4 regions of the Paracoccus sp. J39 genome follow, and region 2 is predicted to be linked to each of the others. Evidence: riboswitches for the same ligand, from Rfam matches in the RefSeq annotation. Region 2 holds a riboswitch; each other region holds the start of a gene.
The links. Region 2 has a riboswitch for cobalamin ahead of L632_RS0112700 (TonB-dependent siderophore receptor). Riboswitches for the same ligand answer to the same signal wherever they lie in the genome.
Positions count from the first base shown of each region.

Region 1: another riboswitch for cobalamin. It lies ahead of L632_RS0119485 (DUF1636 domain-containing protein); the one in region 2 lies ahead of L632_RS0112700 (TonB-dependent siderophore receptor).
Region 3: another riboswitch for cobalamin. It lies ahead of L632_RS25130 (TonB-dependent receptor); the one in region 2 lies ahead of L632_RS0112700 (TonB-dependent siderophore receptor).
Region 4: another riboswitch for cobalamin. It lies ahead of nrdH (glutaredoxin-like protein NrdH); the one in region 2 lies ahead of L632_RS0112700 (TonB-dependent siderophore receptor).

Region 1 covers NZ_JAEN01000029.1:18,785-20,977, reverse strand. The annotation lists gene L632_RS0119495 (DUF1801 domain-containing protein) at 1-199, opposite strand, end outside; gene cobO (cob(I)yrinic acid a,c-diamide adenosyltransferase) at 204-815, opposite strand; cobalamin riboswitch at 853-1,054, shown strand; gene L632_RS0119485 (DUF1636 domain-containing protein) at 1,131-1,484, shown strand; gene cobW (cobalamin biosynthesis protein CobW) at 1,488-2,193, shown strand, end outside.
Region 2 covers NZ_JAEN01000011.1:132,961-135,153, reverse strand. The annotation lists gene L632_RS0112700 (TonB-dependent siderophore receptor) at 1-1,088, opposite strand, end outside; cobalamin riboswitch at 1,223-1,437, opposite strand; gene L632_RS0112695 (hypothetical protein) at 1,962-2,159, shown strand.
Region 3 covers NZ_JAEN01000026.1:26,852-29,044, reverse strand. The annotation lists gene L632_RS25010 (TonB-dependent siderophore receptor) at 1-519, opposite strand, end outside; gene L632_RS25130 (TonB-dependent receptor) at 476-1,249, opposite strand; cobalamin riboswitch at 1,426-1,617, opposite strand; gene L632_RS23635 (DedA family protein) at 1,874-2,193, shown strand, end outside.
Region 4 covers NZ_JAEN01000020.1:6,460-8,652, forward strand. The annotation lists gene nrdE (class 1b ribonucleoside-diphosphate reductase subunit alpha) at 1-465, opposite strand, end outside; gene nrdI (class Ib ribonucleoside-diphosphate reductase assembly flavoprotein NrdI) at 447-875, opposite strand; gene nrdH (glutaredoxin-like protein NrdH) at 886-1,107, opposite strand; cobalamin riboswitch at 1,198-1,387, opposite strand; gene L632_RS22940 (TonB-dependent siderophore receptor) at 1,765-2,193, shown strand, end outside.

The DNA of each region.
Region 1 (2,193 bases), on a different contig from region 2:
AAAGGGGCGAGTTCCATTTCACCGCCTTCTTCACCCCCGGCACGGTGCGGGTGATGATCTCGTCCAGCTTCTGGCCGATCTCCTGCTTCCAGCCCGGCATGGCGGCGATATAGGCGCGGAGCGGCGCCTCGCCATAGCCCTTGGGGATTTGCGGGTTGCCGCCCGAAAGCAGCTTCGGCTTGTCCTGCGATTTCTCCATGCTCCTAGAACTCCACGCCCGGCTGGGCCTTGATCCCGTCGCGGAACGGGTGCTTGACCTGCTCCATCTCGGTCACAAGATCGGCCAGCGCGATAAGTTCCGGCCTGGCATTGCGCCCGGTCAGCACGACATGGGTCATCGGCGGCTTTTCGTCGCGCAGGAAGGCCAGCACCTCGTCCAGATCCAGATAGTCATAGCGCAGGGCGATGTTGATCTCGTCCAGCAGCACCATGCGGATCGAGGGTTCGCGGATCAGCTGCTTGGCCTTTTCCCAGCCGGCGCGGGCGGCGGCGATGTCGCGCTCGCGATCCTGCGTTTCCCAGGTGAAGCCCTCGCCCATGGCGTGGAACTGGCACAGATCGGCGAAATGCGCGGTCAGCAGCCGCCGCTCGCCGGTGTCCCAGGCGCCCTTGATGAACTGCACCACCGCGCAGGGCATGCCATGGGCGATGCAGCGCAGGATCATCCCGAAGCCCGAGGAGGACTTGCCCTTGCCCTTGCCGGTATGGACGATGACCAGCCCCTTCTCGCCCTGCTTCCCGGCCATCATCCTGTCGCGGGCGGCCTTGATCTTCGCCATCTTCTCGGTATGGCGGGCGTTGTCGTCGGTCTGCATCGGGCACTCCTTCGCTTGACAAGTCGGGACCGGGCGCGCACAGACAGGGGGCGCTGGTTCCTGTCCTATGACAGGCGAAGAGGGAATGCGACAGGCAACCGCCTGGAAGCAGCCGCCCCCGCGACCGTGACCGGAGAGGTCGCCCCGAAGCCACTGGCGAAAGCCGGGAAGGTGGGGCGGCCGTGGGCCAAGGCCCGAATCCGCAAGCCGGGAGACCTGCCAGCGCAGAAGGATTGACCGGCGGACGGGGTGTTCCCGCTGGGGCTTGGGGCATTCGCGCCCCTGCGCCCTGCCGCCACAACGGATGAAGGGCGCATGACAGTCACGCTGCATGTCTGCATCACCTGCCGCGCCGGCCAGCCGGTGCTTGAGGGCGAGCCGGTGCCCGGCGCGCGGCTGCATGACGCGCTGACCGCCGAAGGGGCCCCCGACGGCGTGCGCATCGTCCCGGTCGAATGCCTGTCGGCCTGCGCCAGCGGCGCGGCCATCGCGCTGTCGGCGCCCGGCCGCTGGACCTATGTCTATGGCCGCATGTCGGCCGAGGACGCGCCCGAGATCCTGGCCGGCGCCGCCGCCTATGCCGGCGCCCCCGACGGCATCGTGCCCTGGCGCGAGCGCGTCACGATTTTCCGCAAGCGCAGCCTCGCGCGCATTCCTCCGATTGGGTAGCCCATGACCGACCTGACCAAGACCCCCGTGACCGTCATCACCGGCTTTCTCGGCGCCGGCAAGACCACGCTGATCCGCCACCTGATGCTGAACCCGCAGGGCAAGCGGCTGGCGGTGCTGGTCAATGAATTCGGCACCATGGGCGTCGACGGCGAGATCCTGAAATCCTGCGCGGACGAGAACTGCCCGGCCGAGAACATCATGGAACTGTCGAACGGCTGCATCTGCTGCACCGTGGCCGACGATTTCATCCCGACGCTGGAGCGGCTGATGGCGATGCCCGTCAAGCCCGACCACATCCTGATCGAGACCTCGGGCCTTGCCCTGCCCAAGCCCTTGCTGAAAGCCTTCGACTGGCCGGCGATCCGCTCGCGCATCACCGTGGACGGGGTGATCGCGCTGGCCGATGCCGAGGCCGTGGCCGCCGGCCGCTTCGCCCCGGACGAGGCCGCCGTCGAGGCGCAGCGCGCCGCCGACGACAGCCTCGACCACGAAACGCCCCTGTCCGAGGTGTTCGAGGACCAGATCGCCTGCGCCGACATCGTCCTGCTCTCCAAGGCCGACCTGGCCGGCGAGGACGGGCTGGCCGCCGCCCGCGCGGTGATCGAGGCCGAGGCGCCGCGCAAGCTGCCGATCCTGCCGCTGACCGATGGGGTGATCGACCCGCGGGTGATCCTTGGGCTGGGTGCGGCGGCCGAGGACGACCTTG
Region 2 (2,193 bases):
TCATACCGGCCGCCCGGTGCGAAGGAGGCCTCGTAGATATCTCGTTTCTTCTGCAGCGCGACGTTCAGCTTCTGCGCCGAGTTGCGGGCATCGCCGCCATCAAGCGCCCATGTGCCGGTATATCTGAGATCCCGCAGCCGCGAGGCGTCGTCGTAATCCGGCCGGCCGTCGTAGAAATGCGCGGTGGCCTGGTTGCTGCCCGAAAGGGCGAAGCGGTTCAGCAGCCGACCCCCCAGCGCCTCGGCTTCGAGCCAGAGCGAGCCGTAAGTCTCGTCCCGGTGGGCGGTCCATGGCTCGTCCCGCAGGTATTCGTCGGGCGAGGCGACGAAGGACACCGATTCGTCATAGCCGTATTCCTGCCAGCTGCGCCGCAGGGTGAAGCCGGCGGTCACCGCCTCGCTGATGTCGTAGGAGCCGCCGAGGGTCAGGCTGTCGCGCTCGTTGAACTCGGTATCGCCGCCCGGCGTGCGCGAGGCGTCCTCGCCATCGGTATGGCGCGTCGCGGCCGAGAGGCTGATCTGGCCGCGCGCGCCCATGGCGCGAAGATGGGCGCTGGCGGCGCGGGTGCCCTGACCGCCGATCTCGACCCCACCGCCATAGCTCAGCCCCGGGGCCGAGGCGCGGCGGGTGGTGATCGCGATCACCCCGGCGGCGGCATTGGCGCCGTAGATCGTCGATTGCGGGCCGCGCAGCACCTCGATGCGCTCGACATCCTCGGTCAGCAGGCCGCCGAACACATAGTCGCCGCTGCCGGGGGCATTGGCCTCGACCCCGTCGATCAGCACCAGCACGTGATTGGCTTCGCCGCCGCGGATGCGGACCTTGGTCAGGGTCTCGCCGGTCGAGGTCACGGCCAGGCCGGGCAGGTCGCGCAGCGCGTCCTGGACGGTGACGAAGCCGCGCTCTTGCAGATCCCCGGCGGTCAGGATGCTGTGGGCGCGGCCATAGGCGCTTTCGGCGACCGGCGACAGGCCGCCCGACAGGATCACGGGGTCGAGCATGACGGGCGCCTGGCTCTCCTGGCCCGTGGCGGCGGCCGGAAGGAGCAGGGCGGCGGCGGCCAGCAGGGAGACCGGGGTTCTGAACATTCCAAAGCCTTTCCAGCACGGGGCCCGGCCCCGCGATTTGCAGAACTGCCCTGCGGACAGGCCCGACAGCCCGGCCGCGGGACGGCGACTGTCACCTCTGCGGAACGGCCGCTTCCCGGGCGCGCCCCGCGCCGGAAATGGGTGATCGCTGCGGCAGGTCTCCTGGCTTGCGGATCGTTGCTCGGGCCGGCCTTCCCGGGGGTTGCCCAGTGGCGCCTGCGGCCTTCGCTCACCGCATACAGTTGCGGGGGCAGCCCCGGCCTTGCCCTGGCCGTCTTGCGGCCGGCGGGCGCACCGGTGTTCCCTTTTCATCCGGCATGGCGCCGGAACCGTAGCGGCCTTGCATTGCCGCAGGGCGCCGCGGGCTGTCAAGCGCCAATCCGGTGCCGCCGCGCGGCCGCGACAATCCGCCGGGTGGAACCGGCCGCTGAAGCGCGCCGCGGGGGCAAGGACGCTTTGGTGCCGGAGGGATCGGTGCCCCTCTGCCTGCTGCGGGATGGAACCGGCGGAACCCGCCCGCCTGCGGCGCGGGAAGGCGCCGCCTGCCGGAAAAGGGGGCCGGAATCGGGAAGCCGCCGCGGGTTCCGCGCCGGCCCGAGAACCTCGCCACCGCCGGAGGGCGCGGCCGGGGCGCCGGCCGCGGATGGCACGGGCGCGCCGTCCATTCCTGAGCGTTTTCCACGGGACGCAAAATCCGAACCCGACAGTTCGCATCAGGAAAATGTCACCGAGGAATTCTGTCAACTATATGTTTTTGCTAGATTATTTATTGACCTTCCGCGAATCCCTCTCTATATCCGGCTCAAGGTCGCCAGCCAGCGGAAAGCCAGCCAGCCACCACAGGACCCAGCCAGCCAGCCAGGAGAAACAAACATGGCAAAGACCGCTTGCAACGCCTGCGCGTTCTATGAGGATCACGTCGCCAACTCCGCCAGCACGCTTTCGGATTCCGGCCTGTGCCGCGCCAACCCGCCGGTCACCCAGAAGGATGCGGATACCAGGGGCTATTGGCCGGTCGTCAAGTCGAACGACTGGTGCGGACAGTTCGCCACCAGCTTCGCGGCCGAGTGAAGCGTCGCCACCGACGCTGCAAGGCAGCCTCCGG
Region 3 (2,193 bases), on a different contig from region 2:
GCCATAGCTGGCCCGCAGCTTCACATCCGCCGCGCCGCTGGCGGAAAGCAGATAGGCCCCGGTCAGCCGCCATGTGTTGAAGGTGCCGAACTGATCATTGTCGTCGCGGCGCAGCGCGGCGGTCAGGGTCAGATGGTCGTCGGGACGCCAGGCCGCCTCGGTAAAGAGCGCGGTGGTGGCGTTGCTGGCGATGAAGCTGCCGGTATAATTGGTGATCTGGAGGGTTTCTTCCTTCTCGCGCGTGACGCCGCCCACAAGCGACCATGGCTCGGCCGGCTTCCAGGTCACGTCGTAGCCATAGCGGGTCAGCATGCCGTCGTAGACATCGCCCTCGGGCCGCGAAAAGCCGGTATGATAGGTTCGCCGGGCATTGTAGCGGCCCCAGCTGAGCGTCTGCCGCAGGGTCCGGTCGGCGCTTTCATGGAGGATGCGCGCGCCCAGGTTCCATTCGTCCTTTTCGACCGTATCGCTGCCGTCACTGGGCGGCGAATCGTATTCGTGCCACGTATCGCTGCGCAGAGAGTTCGGCCCGCAACTGCGGCGCGATCTGCCAGCCCAGTGCCGTGCCGATCCCGTTGCCGCGATGGGCGTCGTCGTCCATGGGGCCGGGAACCGGGCTGGTGCGCGGATCGGCCTGCGACGGGCCGTCGTAATGCGTGGAAAAGCCGCTGACCCGGGCGTCGAGATCGCCCCTTTTCCACAGCAGGGTCGCGGTGGCCCGGCGCCAGCCGTCCGGACCAAGCTCCAATCCGCTGGACAGCCGCCAGCCGTCCTGGACCGGGCGCCTGGTGATGATGTTGACAACGCCGCCGATCGCGTCCGATCCGTAAAGCGAGGACTGGTTGCCGCGCAGCACCTCGATCCGGTCGATGCCCTCGACATCCAGATGGTCGAACTGGAACGCCGTCTCGGTCGAGGACGGATCGCCAAGCCGGACCCCGTCCATCAGGACAAGCACCTGGCCGTTATCCGATCCCCGGATGCTGATGCTGGTCCAGGCACCGGGACGGTCCTGCGAGACCTGAACCCCCGGCACGTCCCGCAGCAGGTCGGTGATGCGCTTCGCCTGTTCGCGGCGGGCGCGCTCCTCGGTCACGACGGTGACGGCGCTGCCGATGGCGCGTTCAGGCAGGTCGGCGCGCGAGGCGGTGACGACGATGGTATCCAGCGTCACCGCGTCCTCGGCGGTGGCAGGCGGGACGGCAAGGGTTGTGCCCAACAGCACGGGAATGATATGGCGGACCTTCATTTCGGCACTTATCCTCGTTCAACGGGAAGGGAAGCCGGATACGAAGGCATCGCCGCGACGGTTCTTCCGCCGCGCGCGCGAGTTCAGATTCTATCGGTCGCATCGCACATACCGCTGCCTTCGATCCACATGGGTCACCGCAGCGGAAATCCGCACCCTCGGCTTGTCCCGGCCGCGGGATGGGCGACAGCGACGGCAGGTCTCCTGGCTTCCGGTTCCTTGCGAGTTCCGCGCCTTCCCCCGCCCTGGGGCAGAGTGGCATATGCGGGTCGCTCCCGGTTACAGTTGCGGGCACAGCTGCGGCATCGGTTTCCCTCACCGCATTCCCTTTTCACCCCTTGCGGGGCACCGTCGGCGACCGGATAGCACAAGGGAGTTGTCAAATAAACAGATTAGATGGGCAGTATCTGCTTTTTCCCGCCTGATGGCAGTGCGCTTGATATCGCGGCAAGATCGATGAGGAGATCGACGTCACCCCGGGGGGCCGAGTGCCTCTGGGCATCGCGCGATCTGGATGCGTTCGGCGCCATGCGTGTCGCCGGCGCAAGCCTTGCGGCTTGCGTTTGCGGGTGGGTGTCCTTAGCTTGATCTGTCCCGCCCCTCGCCCCAAGGAGACTCCGCGCGGTGGAAGCCCTTATCGAACAATATCTGGGCAATCCGCTGATATTGGCCTTGCTGCTGTTTCTTGCGAATTTTGTCATGGAAGAAGGGGCGATCATCGCCGGCGCGGCACTGGCCGCCGCAGGAGAGATCGGCACCGGACTGGCCCTGGTGGCGCTGGTAACCGGGAATATCATCAGCGACTGGGCCCTTTACGGGATCGGCGCACTGGCCGGAAGCAACCGTCTCGTCCGGCGCTGGGTGGACGGCAAGATGCTGGAGCGGGGACGGCGGCTGCTGGATCGCGGCGTCCTGCCGGCGGCGCTGCTGGCACGGCTGTTGCC
Region 4 (2,193 bases), on a different contig from region 2:
CGGCTGGAAGCGGCCCGAGAGCATCTCCTCCATGAAGCGCATGGCCAGCGCCTCGTCGCCGCGCGCCAGCGTCAGGGCGACCATGACCACCCGGTCCTCGTAGCGTTCCAGGTAACGCTGGCCGTCGCGGGTCTTCAGCGTATAGCTGGTGTAATACTTGAAGGCGCCCAGGAAGGTCGGGAAGCGGAACTTCCGCGCATAGGCAGCATCCCAGATCGCGCGCTGGAAATTGCGCGAATACTGGTCCAGCACCTCGGGCTCGTAATAGCCTTCGTCGACGAGATAGCGCAGCTTCTCGTCGAGATTGTGGAAGAACACGGTGTTCTGGTTGACATGCTGCAGGAAATATTGCCGCGCGGCCTTGCGATCCGCCTCGAAGCGGATGCGGCCCTCGCCGTCGTAAAGGTTCAGCATCGCGTTCAGCGCGTGATGGTCCAGCACGGCCTTTACGCCATTGTCAAGCATTCCGTCCCCCAGAATTTCTCAAGCCCCGCCCGGACGCGGGAAAGATCGTTGTCGTCGCCCGCCAGCTCGAATCGATACAGCACGGGGACGTCGCATTTAGCAGAAATGACCCTCGCCGACAGGGCGAAGGTGGCGCCGAAATTGCGGTTGCCGGCGCCGATCACGCCGCGCAGCAGCGCGCGGCGCCCGGGGTCGTTCAGGAAGCGGATGACCTGTTTCGGCACCGCGCCCCGCCCCGCGCCATCGGCATAGGTCGGGCAGATCAGCACATAGGGCCGGCCGGGCTCGGGCAGGATCTCGCACGGCGAGACCGGGATGCGGAGCGCCGGCAGCCCCAGCCGCGCCATGAAGCGCGCCGTGTTCCCCGAGCCCGAGGAATAATAGACCAGTTCGCCCCGGTGCCCGCCCATGGCCGCGCGTTCAGGACAGCCGGCCGATCATGTCGGGCCGGAAACCCGCCCAATGCGCCTCGCCGGCGACGACGACGGGCGCCTGGCGATAGCCGAGCGAGGTGACCAGTTCCATCGCCGCCTCATCCTCGGTCAGGTCGACCAGCTGATAGGGCAGGCCGCGCGCCTCGAGCGCCCGGGTCGTGGCGGTGCATTGCACGCAGGCGGGCTTGGAATAAACGGTGATGGTCATGCCTCTGCTCCTTCTTTCTGTCGGCAAGCAGGGGCCGCGCCCGATGACCGCGCCATCGGAACCGCTTCAGCCCCGCGCCCGCCGCACGGTTTCGTCCTTTCGCGCCATGGCAGGTCTTCTGACTCGCGGGTCCCGGCTTGGCTGGCCTTCCCGGGGCTGGCCCCAGTGGCATTCCAGCGTCGCTCTCCGCTTACAGCTGCGGGGGCAGTGCCGGCCTTGCACCGGCTTCCCTGTTGATCCCCGAGTCGCCCCGGAGGTAACCATGACCCCTGCAGTTAGCCACGCTCCGCCACGCAGGTCAATCCACATCTAGTGGGAAACTGCCCGCCCATTGGAACATCTGGTGGGCTTTCGAACGCCCGCGGGGCGGGCGCCACTTGCATCCCGGCCGAGAGTTGCGGCACCTTTTCCGACGGGAGAGCATCCGGATTGTTGAATCGCTGCAACAGTCGGGCCTGCCGATCCGGGATTTTACGCAGCGTCGTTTGACAATTTGCGACAATTAACCCTCTTGCATGGATCACGCGCGGCTAGGACAGGGGGCGACTGCTCCCCCTCCCGGCTCGTTTCACCGCAAGCCACTCTGCTGAGCCAGCACGTTCCTGTCGCCTCCATCCTCGCGGATGGCAGCGATTTCTTTTGTGCCGGGAGCAATCCATGAACAAGTCCCATCCGAAACCGCCGGTCACGGGGGGCGCAGCGCAATTGCTGCCGACCCTGGGCCTGCTGCCGGTGCTGGCCATCTCGGCCGGCGTGGCCGGCCCTGCACAGGCGCAGGACACCGTCACTCTGGACACGGTGGTCATCCGCCGCCAGCAGGGCAACGAGGCCGAGACAAGCTACAAGGTCACCGAAAGCACCTCGGACAAGGCCACCGCGCCGCTGCTCGACACCCCGCGCTCGGTCACCGTCGTCACCGCGCGCGAGATCGAGGAGCGCGGCCAGACCTCGGTCGCCGACGTGCTGCGCACCACGCCGGGCGTCACGCTGGGCGCGGGCGAGGGCGGCGTGCCGCAGGGCGTACGCCCCTATATCCGCGGCTTCGAGGCCAGCCAGGACCTGCTGATCGACGGCATGCGCAATGCC